DNA from 2 places in the Arthrobacter sp. 'calajunan' genome. Region 1 is predicted to be linked to the other one. Evidence: riboswitches for the same ligand, from Rfam matches in the RefSeq annotation. Region 1 holds a riboswitch; the other holds the start of a gene.
What was found. Region 1 has a riboswitch for glycine ahead of gcvP (aminomethyl-transferring glycine dehydrogenase). Riboswitches for the same ligand answer to the same signal wherever they lie in the genome.
Positions count from the first base shown of each region.

Region 2: another riboswitch for glycine. It lies ahead of cycA (D-serine/D-alanine/glycine transporter); the one in region 1 lies ahead of gcvP (aminomethyl-transferring glycine dehydrogenase).

Region 1 is NZ_JBKZDY010000003.1:482,967-491,196, forward strand. It holds gene RF641_RS07110 (glutathione S-transferase C-terminal domain-containing protein) at 1-607, shown strand, start outside; gene RF641_RS07115 (hypothetical protein) at 623-934, opposite strand; gene RF641_RS07120 (RNase H family protein) at 1,051-1,941, shown strand; gene RF641_RS07125 (APC family permease) at 2,029-3,471, opposite strand; gene RF641_RS07130 (serine hydrolase domain-containing protein) at 3,735-4,892, shown strand; gene RF641_RS07135 (SGNH/GDSL hydrolase family protein) at 4,903-5,691, shown strand; glycine riboswitch at 5,798-5,895, shown strand; gene gcvP (aminomethyl-transferring glycine dehydrogenase) at 6,061-8,230, shown strand, end outside.
Region 2 is NZ_JBKZDY010000003.1:122,725-130,954, forward strand. It holds gene RF641_RS05420 (GMC family oxidoreductase) at 150-1,679, shown strand; gene cycA (D-serine/D-alanine/glycine transporter) at 1,768-3,261, opposite strand; glycine riboswitch at 3,475-3,583, opposite strand; glycine riboswitch at 3,584-3,682, opposite strand; gene RF641_RS05430 (MarR family winged helix-turn-helix transcriptional regulator) at 3,949-4,401, shown strand; gene RF641_RS05435 (FUSC family protein) at 4,398-5,441, shown strand; gene RF641_RS05440 (M20 family metallo-hydrolase) at 5,520-6,800, opposite strand; gene RF641_RS05445 (amidohydrolase) at 6,844-8,230, opposite strand, start outside.

The DNA.
Region 1 (8,230 bases):
GCAGTTCCACCGCGAAGGAGCCCCGGACCTGGTCATGGAGGACCAGCTCGACGAGATGCTCCCGCTGATCAAGCGCATCTTCACCGAGGTCAACAACGGCGTCTACCGTGCGGGCTTCGCCGGTACGCAGGACGCCTATGAGGACGCCTACGACCGGATCTTCACCACCCTCGACTACCTCGAAGAACGCCTGGCCACCCGCCGCTTCCTCATGGGCGACTACATCTCCGAAGCCGACGTGCGCCTGTTCACCACGCTGACCCGCTTCGACCCGGTCTACCACGGACACTTCAAGGCCAACCGCAACAAGCTGATCGAGATGCCGAACCTCTGGGGCTACGCCCGCGACCTGTTCCAGACCCCGGGCTTCGGCGACACCGTGGACTTCGAGCAGATCAAGGACCACTACTACAAGGTCCACGAGGACATCAATCCAACGCAGATCGTGCCCAAAGGCCCGGACCTGTCCAACTGGCTCGAATCCCATAACCGCGACGAGCTGGCGGACAACGGCCCATTCCTGGGCGGCACCGCTCCGGGCGAAGTCCGCACCGAGGAACGCGTCGCAGCAGGCCACAACCCGCTGTACCCGCTGGAAGGAAAATAGCCGGCAGCGGCCGGGCTACCTCTTGAAGTCGAAGCCCTGCTGCTCGCACGCCGCGGCAAACGCCTCGTCGTCGGTGATCACGGGCTGACCTGATGCATCTGTCGATACCGCGTTGCGGATCGAATCGGTGGAGGCCGCCGAGCCATGCTCGGCGGCCTTTTGCCGATTCGTCTGCCCGATATCGCCCGGGGCGGTCAGGCTGCCGCCGTAGTGGATGCACGCGGTGCTGCCCTCGGGATCGCTGCGGCGCAGGTCGTCGGGCGACGGACCCGAGCAGGCGGCCAGGCCCAGGGTCGCAACAACGAGGAGCGGCAGAATCTTTTTCACAGTTCACCATCCTACGGACCATCGCCAGCGCCGCGGCGTTGGCGCGGCGCAAGGACTCCGGAGCCTTCGCACGTCTCTTTAGGCGGCGGGGGAGGTCAGGTGGCAGGATTAAAGCCATGACGATCACCGCAGCGGCAGACGGATCAGCCCTAGGAAACCCCGGCCCGGCAGGCTGGGCCTGGTACATCGACGAGGCGAACTGGGCCTCCGGCGGCTGGGACCATGGAACCAACAACATGGGCGAGCTGCAGGCGGTCCTCGAACTCTTCCGCGCCACCGCCCAGTACCCGGAGCAGGAACTGAAGATCCTGTGCGACTCCCAGTACGCCATCAACTGCATCAGCAAGTGGATGCCGGGATGGAAAAAGCGCGGCTGGAAAAAGGCCGACGGCAAACCGGTGCTGAACCAGGAGATCCTCAAGGAATTGGATGCGGCGATCAAGGACCGCAAGTACACCTTTGAATGGGTCAAGGGCCACGCCGGGCATGACCTGAACGAAGCTGCCGACGACCGTGCCCGTGCCGCCGCCACCGCGCACCAGCAAGGCACTGCGCCGGACCCGGGCCCCGGTTACACCGCCGGAGCGGCATCTGCCGCGGCAGCTTCCACCGCAGCCCCTGCCGCCCCCGCTGAAGCAACCGCTCCCAAGTCCGCCCAGGATACGGCTGCCACGATCTATGAACTTGAACTGGGCTTCCTCGACCCGCAGATCCGCACCAGCTTCGCCGAGCTGAGCGATTTCCTGCATCCGGGATACCAGGAAGTCACTCGCGGCGGGGGGCTGCTGGATGTCGCCACGGTGCGCACCCAGCTCGAAGCCGGGGCGCAGCTGCCTGCCACCGGCGAGGTGCAGGTGCTCACCGCCCGCGAGGTCGACAGGGATCTGGCCCTGCTGGCCTACCGCATGAAGGTCGAGGGCTTGCCGATCCTCGTGGTCTCCTCATGGTGGCAGCGCACCGAGAGCGGCTGGAAGCTGCGCTTCCGCCAGGAAACCGTCCAGCAGTAGCCGCAAGGCGATGGGCATCCCGCCCCAAACGGCGAAGGCACGAACCCCGCAGGGTTCGTGCCTTTGCCGTTTTGCCGGGGCGGATTGCTAGAAGTGCCCCGAGGAGATGTTGCCCTTTTTGTAGTTGATGCGGTTGGCCAGCCAGTTGACCGCCCAGAGCGCGACGCCAAGGGCCAGCAGCAGCCCCGCAATCTCATACTGCACCCAGTCCGCGCGCGAGCGGGCCCATGGCCCGATCAGGAAAGCGCTGGTGGCGGCGCCGAGGATCGGGATGATCGTCGGTGCGCGGAAGGAATCCTCCGGCGCCTTGTCGCGGCGCAGCACCAGCAGTGCGATATTGACCATCGTGAAGACCACCAGCAGCAACAGGGCGGTGGTGCCGCCGAGCGAGCCGACGATCCCGCTTTCGGTATCCAGGTTCACGTAGACCACCAGCGCGATGGCCAGCAGCGTGGTGAAGATGATCGATAGCGTCGGGGTGCGACGCTTGGAATGCACCTTGCCCAGCACCTGCGGCAGCACACCCTGGCGGGCCATGCCGTAGAGCAGGCGGCTGGCCATGAGCATGTTCATCAAGGCGGTGTTGACCACGGCGAAGACCGTCAGGAACGGGAAGATCGCGTCCACCGGCAGGCCCGGGGCGCCGATGCGCACGACATCGAGCAGGATGCCCGCGTCAGGATTCTTCGGGTTCAGCAGGTCGCCGGTGGGGATCACCATGATGATGGTGACCGCGACGAGCATGTAGATCACGGCGCAGATGCCCAGGCTGATGAGCATGATGCGCGGGAAGGTCTTGTTGGGGTTCTTGGTTTCCTCGACCAGATTCACCGAATCCTCGAAGCCGACCATCGCGAAGAACGCGATGGCGGTGCCCATGGTGACCGCTGCGAACAGGCTGCGGTCCTCGGGGGCCTCGAAGACCACCAGTCGGCTGATGTCGCCGTGGCCGCTGGCGATGGCGCCGATGCCGATGGAGATGATCACTGCCATGATGCTCAGGGAGATCACCGTGAGCACCATGTTGAACTTGACCGATTCCCCGACGCCGCGCAGGTTGATCAGGGCCAGGATCACGATGATCGCGATGGCGGCGAACATACCGGCTTCGGGTGTGGTCGGCACGCCCTCGATGAATTGGCCGAAGCCGATCAGCAGGTTCTGCCCAACCAGGGTGGCCGAGGTCGCGGCGCTGGTGATGCCGGAGCAGGCCACCGTGAAGGCCACCAGAAAGGTGACGAAATGTATGCCGAAGGCCTTGTGAATATACAAAGCAGCGCCCGCCGCGTGAGGATACTTGGTGACCAGCTCCATGTAGCTGAAGGCGGTCAGCGTCGCAATGGCGAAGGCGATCAGGAACGGCAGCCAGGCGGCGCCGCCGACCTGTCCGGCGACCTTGCCGGTGATCGCGAAGATGCCTGCGCCGATGATGTCGCCGATGATGAGGAACATCAGGAGTTTGGGGCCGATGACCCGCTTGAGTTCGGCGGGTTGTCCGCCTGGAGTTGAGTCTTCTCGGGTTGCAGTCATAGGCGGATGAGCCTTTCCAATCTTCGATTCGAGCTGAAGAATGCGACATATTTTGTCGTCGTCTATTCAATGGGCGAAATCGATCACTATGCTAACAGCAATAAATGCTTGTCGTTCCGGCCTTTTTCGGAGGATATTCCTCCGTTTATTGAGAATGGCTCTTTGAGGAACTTATGGTTCAGGCATGATTTCGCCGGAGAACGCGAATTTCCGCTGCGGCTACTAGTGTTAGTTGCAAAGAGACATGCTTTCGAAGGATTTAGATGGAATCGGTCATAACTGACGACTTTGCCCCGCTCGCGCAGGCGCTGCAGGACCGTGCCGCAGTGGAGGACGGCTACTCGGCGCAGCTGGCCGTGTACCACCGCGGCGCCCTGGTGTTGAGCCACAGCGTGGGGGAGCACCTTTCGGGGGATGCGCTCACCTGCGTGTTCTCCTGCACCAAAGGGCTCAGCGCACTGGTCATCGCCCTGCTGGTCCAGGACGGGCTGATCGATCCGGTCGCCCCGATCACCGACTACTGGCCCGAATTCGGCACCCACGGCAAGGGCAAACTGAGCGTCGGGGAAGTGCTCAGCCACCAGGCCGGAGTGCTGGGCGTCCCCGGCGGGGCGCCCAGTCAGGTGTTGCTGAACTCCTTGGAATATGCCAAGATCCTCGCCACCATGCCGAGCATCTGGCCGCTGGGCCAGAACATCGTGGGCTACCACGCCATCACCATGGGTGTGCTCATGGAGGAACTGGTCCGCCGGGTCACCGGCAAAGAGCTGAAAGAGGTCTTCGAGGAACGCATCCGCAAGCCCCTGGGCGTGGACGCGTATATCGGGCAGGACGACTCGCTGGAACCGCGCTACCGTGACGTGCTCCCCGCCGCCCCGGCCGAACCGGCATTCTTCGACCCCTTCTCCCCGGCAGGCCTGGCAGTCAACTCGGCCTCCGGGTTCGCGCTGGACAGCGGTCCGGTCTACAACTGGCACGAGCTGGCCAACTCCCGGCAGGTCCGCAGGCTCGGCCCGGCCTCCATGGGCGGCGTCGCCGATGCCCAGTCGCTGGCGGCCATCTACGCGGCCTCCTTCGGCCCGGTGCCCTCACTTGGCGCCGCCCGGGGGTTCCTGAGCGAGGACACCTGGTCCCGGGTATCCGCGGAGCTCGTCTACGGGCACGACCGCACCAACGGGCTGCTCCAGGCCTTTGCCCTGGGATTCATGAAGGCCACCGCCCGCAACGACTATGGTTCGATCTTCGCCTACGGCCACGACGGGGCGAACTCCTCGCTGGCCTTCGCCGATCCGGCCTACCAGCTCGGCTTCGCCTACATTCCGTCGCGCAACGAGGGCGAGAAGAGCATTTCCACGGGCGTGCAGCTCAGCCAGCTGGCGCGCCAGGTGGTTATCGGCAAAATGATGCAGGCCAAGGGCTAGGAGGAAGAGCATGGCAAAGTTTCTGGCAATGGGGGACTCCTTCACCGAAGGCGTTGGCGACGACGATCCGCTGCGCCCCAACCAAGTGCGCGGCTGGGCGGACCGGGTGGCCGAGGTGCTGTGCGCCCGCGGCGACTGGGAATACGCGAACCTCGCGATCCGCGGCAAGAAGATCGGGCAGGTGATCAACCAGCAGATGGACCAGGCGCTGTCCATGAAGCCCGACGTGGTCTCCCTCTACGCCGGCGGCAACGACATCCTGCGGCCCAAGGCCGACCTCGAGGCGCTGATGCGCAGCTACGACAGCATGGTCAAGCGCTTCGCCGATGCCGGGATCACCGTGCTGCTGTTCACCGGCTTCGACACCGTCGACTCGCCGCTGTTCTCCAAGACCCGCCCGCGCACCGCGATCTACAACGAAAAGGTGCGCGAGATCGCCGACCGCTACAACACCCTGGTCGCCGACTACTGGCGTTGGCGCGAATTCTCGGACGTGCGCTACTGGGCCGTGGACCGCCTGCACATGGGCACCGCTGGCCACACGCTCATGGCCGCCAAGGTGCTGGACGTGCTCGGAACCCACGGCGTCACCGAGGGCAATTGGTCCTCCGACATCGAAGTTCCGGTGCTGCCAGCGGCTGCGGTGAACGCCCCCGGTCAGAAGCTGCGCCAGGACCTCGGCTGGGCCCGGGAATACCTGGCTCCATGGGTCAAACGCCGCCTGACAGGCACTTCCTCGGGGGACAGCCTGAGCGCAAAATACCCGGACTACATCCGGCTGGGCGCGGAAAGCAGCTAGCGCTCGTCATGCAGGGGCTCCGGGGCCGAAAGATTGTTTGCAGTTGGCCCCGGGGCGGGTACCATGGGAGGTGTGTTGTGGGTCATTGGCCCGCAACCGAAGCCATAGAAGGATGGCGGGAGAGTCCCGTTCACACCATGGACGGGCGCCGTAGGAGCAATTCCTCCCCAGGAAACTCTCAGGCACCCGTACCGCCATCAAGAGGCAACTCTGGAAAGTAACCGGCCTGTTCCGGTTCACCGAAGGTGCAAGCAACCGGTTTGGTAGGCCGGCTGCGTAAAACTCTCAGGTTGTGCAACAGGGATGGGGAGGGACAGCGACCTTCCTTTGGCATGCGCCAAGACAGATCCCCATGGAGACACCTGCACCATGACCATCACGCAGACTTCTGCTAACACGAACAGCGAATTCGTGTCCCGCCATATCGGCCCGCGTCAGTCCGACGTCGAGACCATGCTCCAGACCCTTGGCTACAACAGCCTGGACGAGCTGATCGACACGGCAGTTCCCGCCGACATCCGCCAAGATGCCGCTCTGGACATCCCGGATGCACTGACCGAGACCGAGGCACTGGCCCACCTGCGTGAGCTGGCCTCCAAGAACGTCATGAAGACCCAGATGATCGGCCAGGGTTTCTACGACACCATCACCCCGGCAGTCATCCGCCGCAACATCGTCGAGAACCCGGCCTGGTACACCGCCTACACCCCGTACCAGCCTGAGATCTCCCAGGGCCGCCTCGAAGCCCTGCTGAACTTCCAGACCATGGTCATGGACTTGACCGGCATGCCGATCGCCAACGCCTCGCTGCTGGACGAATCCTCCGCCGCCGCCGAAGCCGTGCTGATGATGCGCCGCGCCAACAAGAAGAAGTCCAACGGCAAGACCGTGCTGGACTCCAACATCTTCCCGCAGACCATCAAGGTCGTGCAGGGCCGTGCCGATGCGCTGGGCTTCGAGGTCGAGGTCGCCGACCTGTCCGCGGGCTTGCCGGAAGGCGACATCTCGGGCATCGTGCTGCAGCAGCCGGGCAACGACGGCTCGATCGCCGACCACGCCGAGGTCATCGCCGCCGCCAAGGCCGCCGGCGCGATGGTCACCGTGATCGCCGACCTGCTCTCGCTGACCATGATCGCCGCCCCGGGCGAGCAGGGAGCCGACATCGCGGTCGGCAACACCCAGCGCTTCGGCGTGCCGCTGTTCTTCGGCGGCCCGCACGCCGCCTACATGGCCGTGGCCAAGGGACTTGAGCGTTCCATGCCGGGCCGCCTGGTGGGTGTCTCCACCGACGACGCCGGCACCAACGCCTATCGCCTGGCCCTGCAGACCCGCGAGCAGCACATCCGCCGCGAGAAGGCCACCTCCAACATCTGCACCGCCCAGGCGCTGCTGGCCATCTGCGCCTCGATGTACGCCGTCTACCACGGCCCTGCAGGCCTGAAGCAGATCGCCACCCGCGCCCACAACCACGCCCGCGTGCTGGCCAGCTCCCTGGTCGCCGGCGGCTTCGAACTGGCATCGCAGGCCTTCTTCGACACCGTGGTCGTGACCGTCAAGGACGCCGAGGAAGTCATTGCCAAGGCCAACGATGCAGGCATCAACCTGCGCAAGGTCTCCGGCACCCAGGTCGGCATCTCCACCGACGAGACCACCACCTCCGCCACCGTCAAGGCCCTGGCCGGCGTCTTCGGCGTGGAACTGTCAGCACCGGAAGGCTTCGAGATCCCCGAGGGCCAGGTGCGCACCAGCGCCTACCTGACCCACCCGATCTTCAACACCATCTCCTCCGAGACCCAGATGATGCGCTACCTGCGCCGCCTCTCGGACCGCGACCTGGCCCTGGACCGCACCATGATCCCGCTGGGCTCGTGCACCATGAAGCTGAACTCGGCCGCCGAGATGGAATCCATCACCTGGCCTGAGTTCGCCTCCATCCACCCGTACGCCCCGGCAGCGCAGACCGCCGGTTGGCGCGAGTTGATCACCGACCTGGAAGGCCGCCTGACCGCGATCACCGGCTACGCCGGCGTCTCCATCCAGCCGAACGCCGGCTCCCAGGGCGAGTACGCAGGCCTGCTGGCGATCTCCGACTACCATGCTTCGCGCGGCGAGTCGCAGCGCAACGTCTGCCTGATCCCCGCCTCGGCCCACGGCACCAACGCCGCCTCGGCAGTGCTGGCCGGCATGAAGGTTGTGGTCGTCAAGACCGCAGCCGACGGCACCATCGACGCCGGCGACCTGGATGCCAAGATCGAGGCCAACAAGGACGTGCTGGCCGCGATCATGATCACCTACCCGTCCACCCACGGCGTGTACGACGCCGACGTGCGCGAGGTCTGCGGCAAGATCCACGACGCCGGGGGACAGGTCTACATCGACGGCGCGAACATGAACGCCCTGGTGGGTCTCGCCCAGCCGGGCAAGTTCGGCGGCGACGTCTCGCACCTGAACCTGCACAAGACCTTCTGCATCCCGCACGGCGGCGGCGGTCCGGGCGTCGGCCCGATCGGCGTGGGCGAGCACCTGGTGCCGTTCCTGC
Region 2 (8,230 bases), 360 kb from region 1:
GGACCCGTCCTGCGCTGGAAGCCAACCCGCGTGCGCTGCAGGCCAATCCCTAAATCCCGAATCCGTAGCAGACTAGGTTCGATATGTGTGACACGGCCAACACCTGGGGCCGACATCGGCGCTGGCCTGCACGGGAGAAAAGGGGAATTGTGGAGAACAAAACCGTCATTGTCGTAGGCGCAGGTTCGGCCGGATCGGTGGTCGCGCGCCGGCTCGTGGACGCCGGAGCCAGCGTCACCTTGTTCGAGGCAGGCAACGAGGACACCAACCCCGCCATCCACGACCTCTCGCGCATGGGGGAGCTGTGGCACAGCGAGGACGACTGGGACTACTACACCGCGCCCATGAACGGCACCGCCAGCAAGCCGATGCACCTGCCGCGCGGCAAGGTCATGGGTGGCTCGCATGCGCTGAACGCCACCATCTGGGTGCGCTGCGCCCCGCAGGACTTCGACCACTGGGCCAGCGTCAGCAGCCCCGACTGGGCCTGGGAGAACGTCCTGCCGGTTTACAAGGACATCGAGAACTTCTCCGGAGGCGCCAGCGAGCTGCGCGGCGGCGCGGGCCTGCTGCCCGTAGTCGACAAGTACCCGCTGGACGAGATCCACCAGTCGATCATCCAGGCCGCAGTGCAATCCGGCGTCGAGCACAACCAGGACTACAACGGCCAATCCCTGGAAGGCGTCTCCCAGGAGCAGGTGAACATCGTCGACGGCGAACGCATCAACACCTGGAAGGCCTACCTGAAGCCGGTGCGCGACAAGCTGCGGATCATCACCGGCGCACAGGTTCACTCGCTGCTGGTCGAGGACGGCGCGGCGGTGGGCGTGCGCTACCGCAGCGGCGGGCAGCTGCACGAGCTGCGCGCGGACGAGGTGGTGCTCAGCGCCGGCGCGCTGGGCTCCCCGCAGATCCTGTTGCGTTCGGGCATCGGCCCCTCGGCGGAGTTGGAGGCCGCCGGCGTCGCTCCGCTGCTGGATGCCCCGCAGGTCGGCAAGAACCTGCACGACCACCTGCTGGCCCCGGTGATCGGGCAGACCACTGCCAAGGACATCCCGGCGCCGCGCACCGGCATCTCGGTGTCGCAGACCCACCTGTTCGCCAAGTCGCGGGAGGATCTGGACGTGCCCGACACCCAGCCGATCTTCTTCTCCGTGCCGATGTACTCGCCGGGCATGGAACCGGTTCAAGGCACGGCATTCACCCTGCACTCGGGCATCATTGCCCCTCACAGCCGCGGCGAGCTGACGCTGTCCGGGCCGTCGCTGGACGACCCGGTGCGCATCGACCTCAACGCGCTGGATGACCGGCGGGACATGGACGCGTTCCTGTTCTCCATCAAGCAGTGCCGCGACATCATGGCGCAGCCGGCGCTGGCTGGGGACTGGGGAGCGGTGGAGGTCTATCCGGGCGCCGAGGTGCAGGACGACGCGGCGCTGGAGGACTACATCCGCAACAACGTGGTGACCTACCACCACCAGGTGGGCACCTGCCGTATGGGCGTCGACGCGCAGGCGGTGGTGGATCCGCGGCTGAAGCTCAACGGGCTGAAGGGCCTGCGGGTCATCGACGCGTCCATTATGCCGCGCATCACCACCGGCAACACCAACGCCCCGGCGGTGCTGATCGGTGAGCTCGGCGCGAAGTTCCTGCTGGAAGACCTGGCCGCGAGCCGGTAGCCGCCGGCCTGTTCTCCCGTGCTGACGCCAAGGGCCTCGCACCGTCATCCCGTGACGTTGCGAGGCCCTCGATGGTTGCCCAAAGGCGCTAGCTGTCGATGCTTTCTTTGGCCTTCTCGGCCTGGGCTGCGCCGGCTGACACGGTGCTGCGGTAGGCGGCCGCCTCGCGGCGCTCGTGGGCGACCTTGCCGGCGTGGGCCAGGCGCAGCGCCTCGTGCTTCGGATCGCGGCGGACCCCCAGGTAGCCGATGCCCAGCCCGATGAACCAGAGCGGGGTGGCGATCAGCGCGACCAGCGTGTCGGCCTGGGTGGTCAACGCCCACAGGATGAAGACGAAGAATGCCAGCACGACGTACGGCATGAACCGTCCGCCGGGCATCTTGAAGGCGCTGGCGTCATGCAGCTGCGGGCGGCGGGCCCGGTAAGCCAGGTAGCTGAGCAGGATGATCGACCAGACGAACATGAAGCAGAGGGCTGAAATGGTGGTCACCAGCGTGAACACCGCCATCACCGAGTCGCCGCTGTAGAGCAGCGCGACGCCTGCCAGCAGGAACATGCATGAGAACATCAGCGCGTTGCGCGGCACCTTGCGGGAGGAGAGCCGCTCGAACTTCTTCGGGGCGTCGCCTTCCAATGCCAGGCCGCGCAGCATGCGCGAGGTCGAGTAGATGCCCGAGTTGGCGCTGGAGGTGGCGGAGGTGAGCACCACGAAGTTGATGATGCCCGCGGCGCCGGCCAGCCCGGCCAGGGTAAACATGCCGACGAACGGGGATTCCTCGGCGGAGAACAGCGTCCACGGCTCGACCATCATCAACACCAGCAGCGCGCCGACGTAGAAGAACAGGATGCGCAGCGGGATCGAGTTGATCGCCTTGGGCAGGGTCTTCTCCGGGTCCTTGGTCTCGGCCGCGGTGGTGCCGACCAGTTCGATGCCCACGAAGGCGAACACTGCGATCTGGAAGCCGGCCACGAAGCCCATGGCGCCGTTCGGGAACATACCTCCATGCGCCCAGAGGTTGGAGAAGGAAGAGCTGATGCCGTTGTGCTGGAATCCAGTGATGACCATGGCCAGACCCACCACGATCAGCGCACCGATGGCGATGATCTTGACCAGGGCGAACCAGAATTCGGTTTCGCCGAAGGCCTTCACGGTGCTCAGGTTCAGCACCAGCAGCAGGACGATGCAGGCCAGGCCCGGGATCCACAGGGGCAGGTCGCCCCACCAGAAGGCGACGTAGTGCGCGATGGCCACGACATCCGCGATGCCGGTGACAACCCAGCAGAACCAGTAGGTCCAGCCTGTGAAGAAGGCGGCCCAGGGGCCGAGCAGGTCGCCGGCGAAGTCGGCGAAGGTCTTGTAGTTGAGGTTGCTCAGCAGCAGCTCGCCCATGGCGCGCATGACGAAGAAGAGCATGAAGCCGATGATCATGTACACGAAGATGACCGAGGGGCCGGCGACGGCGATGGTCTTGCCGGAGCCCATGAACAGGCCGGTGCCGATGGCGCCGCCGATTGCGATGAGCTGGATATGGCGATTGGAGAGTCCGCGTTCGAGCTTGGGGGCAGAGCTGGTTGAGCTCATTCAGGCGCCTTCCGGGAGTGGGGGATCCCGCACCCGACGCAATCCGGGACAAGCCGGTGGGCCTGTCCGCGGACAGCGCTACCTTCGAACACGCGCATCGTGGTGTTCTCCTGTTTTCGGCCGCATAAGGCTCAAGCGCTCAAAGCAAGTGCCTGCCGCGACCACGGGGGAGCATCATGGGCGTGCCCGCGAGTGCGGCACTGTTCTGATGTTCCTCCCCAATCTGTTTGCGTACCTGAGAGTTTTCACTTCGCGCCGAATACTGGGCGAAGCCTGCTCCTTCGGTGAGCGCGACCTTCATCGCGCTACTTTCCAGATGTGCCTGTTCGTGGCGGTACGGGGGCCTGAGAGTTTCCCGGGGAGGAATTGCTCCTACGGCGCCCGCCCTTGGTTCAGGACGGGGCTCTCCCGCCACGCATCAATGGCTGTTTGGTGACTGCCATCACAGTATGCCTTGGAAACGTGAAGCGATGCAAATTGAATCTGCCGGAAAATCATCGTAAAGCCTCAAAAGGTCCTTTCGAAAATCCTTATTGACAAGTGCGTTTCAATTCCGTCTTGTGGCTTAAAGTTTGAAACGGCGCAACGCTTAATATGAGACCCCAGGTTCCCGCCCCTGGGTCGCGTTCGGGGCGGCAATCTGTCCCGCTATGAAATCATTTCATTGTGAAATGATATTCTCGGTGGGTGAATGAACAGAAACCGCCCCAATTCCAATGGAACTCCTTGAGTTATCTGGCGACCCGGGTTGGGCGCGTGGGTACCACGGCGCTCGGTGCGCTCATGGACGCCGAGGGGCTGACGCGCCACCACTTCACGATCATCAGCGCACTGGAAGAGTCCGGCGCGATGTACCAGAACGACCTGGCCGACCGGGCCAATATCAACCGCGGCCATATGGTCGCCTACCTCGACCGGCTGGAAGCGCACGGTACGCTGCAGCGCACCGTGGACCCGGCGGACCGCCGCCGCCGGCTCATCGAGCTGACCGCTGAAGGGCGTCGTTTTGCGGACCGTGCCGTCGAAGCGGCCCGCGAAGGCGAGGAGAAGATCTACAGCGTGCTGGATGCGGCCCAGCGCGACCAGCTGCGCGGCCTGCTGCAGCTGGTAGTCGCCAGCGAGGAGGAAGCTCGCCCGTGATTGCCCACGCACAACAGATCTGGAAGCACAGCGTTGCCGTCGCCCCGCGCATGCCGGCGTTGCGGCCCGCGGCCCGGGCCACGTTCTGCCTGGCGGTGCCGCTGCTCATCCTCGCCAGCCTGGGACGGATGGATTGGGCGATGTATGCAGGGTTCGGCGCCTTCTGCGCAGTCTTCGGCCGCTACGACAACTACGCGGTCCGCTTCTGGCAGCAGCTCAGCTGCGGCGCGGTGCAGGTAGCATCCATGCTGCTGGGCACGCTGTTCTCCTTTCTCCAGACGCCGTTCATCGTCGATGCACTTGTCTTGGCCGTGATCGCCTTCGGCTCCAATCTGGTGTCGCGCGGGGTGCGCTGGCTTCCGCCGGGACCGATCTTCGCGGTGTTCGCCGGCGGTGCCTGCCTCTCGGTTCCGGCAAGCGGCGAAAGCTTCATCGGGGTGCTGCTGGTCGGTGCGGGCACCGCATTGTTCAGCCTGCTGGTCATGCTCGGGCTGTCGGCCCGACGCGGCCGACTGGCGGCCGCGCTGAAGGCGGAACCGACCTGGGCGCCGACCGAGAAATCGGTCCATGAATCCGTGCGCATGGGCATCGCCGTCTTGTTGGCCGGTGTCGTGGCCTATCTTCTTGGGGGAGACCACTGGTACTGGGCGAGCCTTGGCGCAATTTCCGGGGTGATGGGGGCAACCGTCCACAGCCGGGTTGCCCGGGCCCTGCAACGCTGCGTCGGAACCTGCATCGGCGTGCTGCTGACCTGGGCGGTGTTCGTCTTCGAACCCAATCTCTGGGTGCTGCTTGCGGTGGCGCTGGTCGGCCAGTTCTGCATCGAGGTCGTCATCCTGCGCAATTACGCGGTGGGCATGGTCTTCATGACCATGGTCGCGCTGCTCATGGTACACCTCGCCAGCCCCGAGGATCCCATGGTGCTGCTGGTTGACCGGGTCACCATGACGGTGCTCGGGGCGGCCACCGGTGCGGCGCTGAGCGTGGCGATCGGCATCGTCGTGGGTCAGCAGAAGCACGTCGAGCAAAAGCAGAACTAAGACCGCGTGGGAGAAGCCATTCCAATTGGCGCCCCAAAAACGAGTTTAAGGGCGCCAATATTCGTCGCCGAGCATGATCTACTGAGACTGCCCGGTTGCAGAGACAAGGAGCGCATCCGCTGGAACGAATTGGCCTTGTACAACGCGATGAAGTACTTCGGCGAGAAGATCTAGTCCAGCTAGCATGTCCTTGTCGTGTGTCAGCTCGCGTTCATTGTGGCTGATACCATCCACGCTGGGGACGAACAACATGATGGTTGGGACAATGTCTTTCATATTCGTTGAATCGTGTCCGGCCAGTGTCCGGACTACCCCATGCCGGAGGCCCAGGGATTGCGCTGCGTCGGCAGCCAGCTTGAGTCCCGCCTGATCGTAGGCTTTTGCAGCCCAGACATGCTCAGCACCCCGTTCGATGCTGACATTTGCCAGCTTTTCGATTCGCTTCACACGGGAGCGCAGATCCGCATCCGCTGCGGCTAGTACGTCAGCATCGGTAGATCGAAGATCCACCAGAAGATTTACACGACTAGCTACAACCACGGGCGAGTTGGGGTACACGGAGAATTCGCCGCAGGAGGTGATTACCATGTGTTCATCGGTGGAATGTTCCAAAGCGACCTCTCGCGCAGCGACGACGAGCGCGCTGGCACCAAGCAAGGCATCTTGTCGGTCTGCAATGATGGTAGCTCCGGTATGCGCTTGTTCCCCGTGAACTATGAATTCGTACTTGTTTGCACCCCAGGTCGATTCGACCAGCCCTATGTCTAGCCCCTGGTCTTCCATAGAGCGTCCTTGCTCAATGTGGATCTCTACGTATGCAGCCACCTCGATCTCAAAATCACCTATGGTTCCAATTGATTCGAGAGCTTCGCGAACACTCACACCGTGAGGATCAGTTGTTGCCAGAACCTGCGGGGCTGGAAGCTTACCCGTAAAAACTGCGCTACCCATCATGGATGGCTTGAAACGACAGCCTTCTTCGTTAAACCAGTTGACGACAACAATATTGAATTTCGCTGATTCGTTGTCTTGTATGGTTTCACGCACGCGTAATGCAGCGTGGGCCCCTGCCAAAACGCCATACGCGCCGTCGAAACGCCCTGCCAATGGCTGTGAATCAAGGTGCGATCCCACAGCGATCCATGGAGCTCCTGGAGATAGTTCCAGTAGGGAAAACTGGTTGCCCACGTTGTCATAGTGGACGGAGAACCCGTGGCCCTCCACTAGCCCACGGAACCAGTTTCGATTTTGTCCGTCTGCCGTCGTAGCTGCCTGTCGGTCAACGCCACCACCAGGTGTGGCACCGTTGCGGCTCATTGAAGCGAAGTCTGCCAAGAACGATTCGTGATGGATTTTCATCTTCTCTCCTGAATTTTAATCTATTGACCTGCACCCTGTGGGTCTACACATGGGCGGGAATTTCTGACTTGGTGAAGCTTGATCGGCCTCCGACGTAAGTCCCGAGTACCTCAATGGCTGCGATTTCGTCAGCCTCCAGCGGCGATTCCGAGAGCACGACAAAGTCGGCCAGCTTGCCTCGGGAAAGCGATCCTCGATCCTCGAACTGTCCAGTACCTTTTGCAGCATTGACGGTATACAGGCGCAAGGCCTCCAGAGGCGAGAGACATTCGTCGGATCCTCCGAGGACCAGTCCCTTGTCGGTTCGCCGCGTCACTGCGGAATCAATTGCTCGAAGCACGTTGTTATCTGCAACAGGAAGGTCTGAACTGCCGGCAACCAGTACACCAGCGTCCAACAACGACTGGCCGCGATATAGCCAATTCTCGCGATCCGGTCCGACTAATGCTGCGAACTGGTCGCCCAGCGGCCCGATGAATGATGCCTGCGGTGTCACTACGATTCCGTGGCTAGCTACAGCAGAGACTTGATCGGGCCTAGCAATGCCGAAATGTTCGATGCGATTCGGCAATGCGTTAAGGCCATAGCGTTCCTGTAGCTCCGCAATGATTTCTATGCCCAGATCGATGGCCGCATCGCCAATTGCATGAAGCGCTACAGGCCAGCCGGCCCGGTACGCCGCGGAAACGCTTTCTCGGTATTCCTCGGGAGTGTTCAACAGGTATCCAGTGTTATGCGAATGCCCGCAGTAGTCCTCTGTCACCGCAGCCGTAGCACCAAGCAGAGAACCATCCATGAATACTTTCACTGGACCGAAGGAGACGAATTCATTTCCGAATCCGGCTAAGACGCCTAGGTCCAGCCCTCGTCCACGCCCTGTGCCATGTGCGTCCGAGACATGAGAATCCTGCTCACGCAGAGCATCCAGCGCGGGCATCAGCTGTGCGCGGGCATGAAGACGCTTTTCTGCTAGTGCTTGTTGATACGCGGTGACCTCAATAGGAGAATGACCAATCCAACCTCCTCCAACACCCGCTTCGGTAAATGAAGTAATTCCGCAGGCCGCATATCGGGAGGTTGCTTCATCAATAGCCGCCGTCAGCTGTTCGATCGAATAGGGCAGGACCAAGCGCTGCACCAACGATTGTGCTGATTCCTCCACCACACCGGTGAACTGTCCAGAGGCATCCCGGACGATGGCACCACCGATAGGATTTTGGAAATCGGATTCAAAAGCACCTGCGAGTTTCAAAGTGGCACTATTGGTTATAGACGCATGTCCGGAAACATGTCGCAAGTACATTGGTCGGTCGCCCGTGATCTCGTCTAAGCGGCGGAGGTCGGGAAACTGACCGTCATGGTCTTTCTGATTGAAACCAGTGCCGTTGAGCCAGACACCTGGCTGATCCTTTAACTCGTGCATCTGCGCT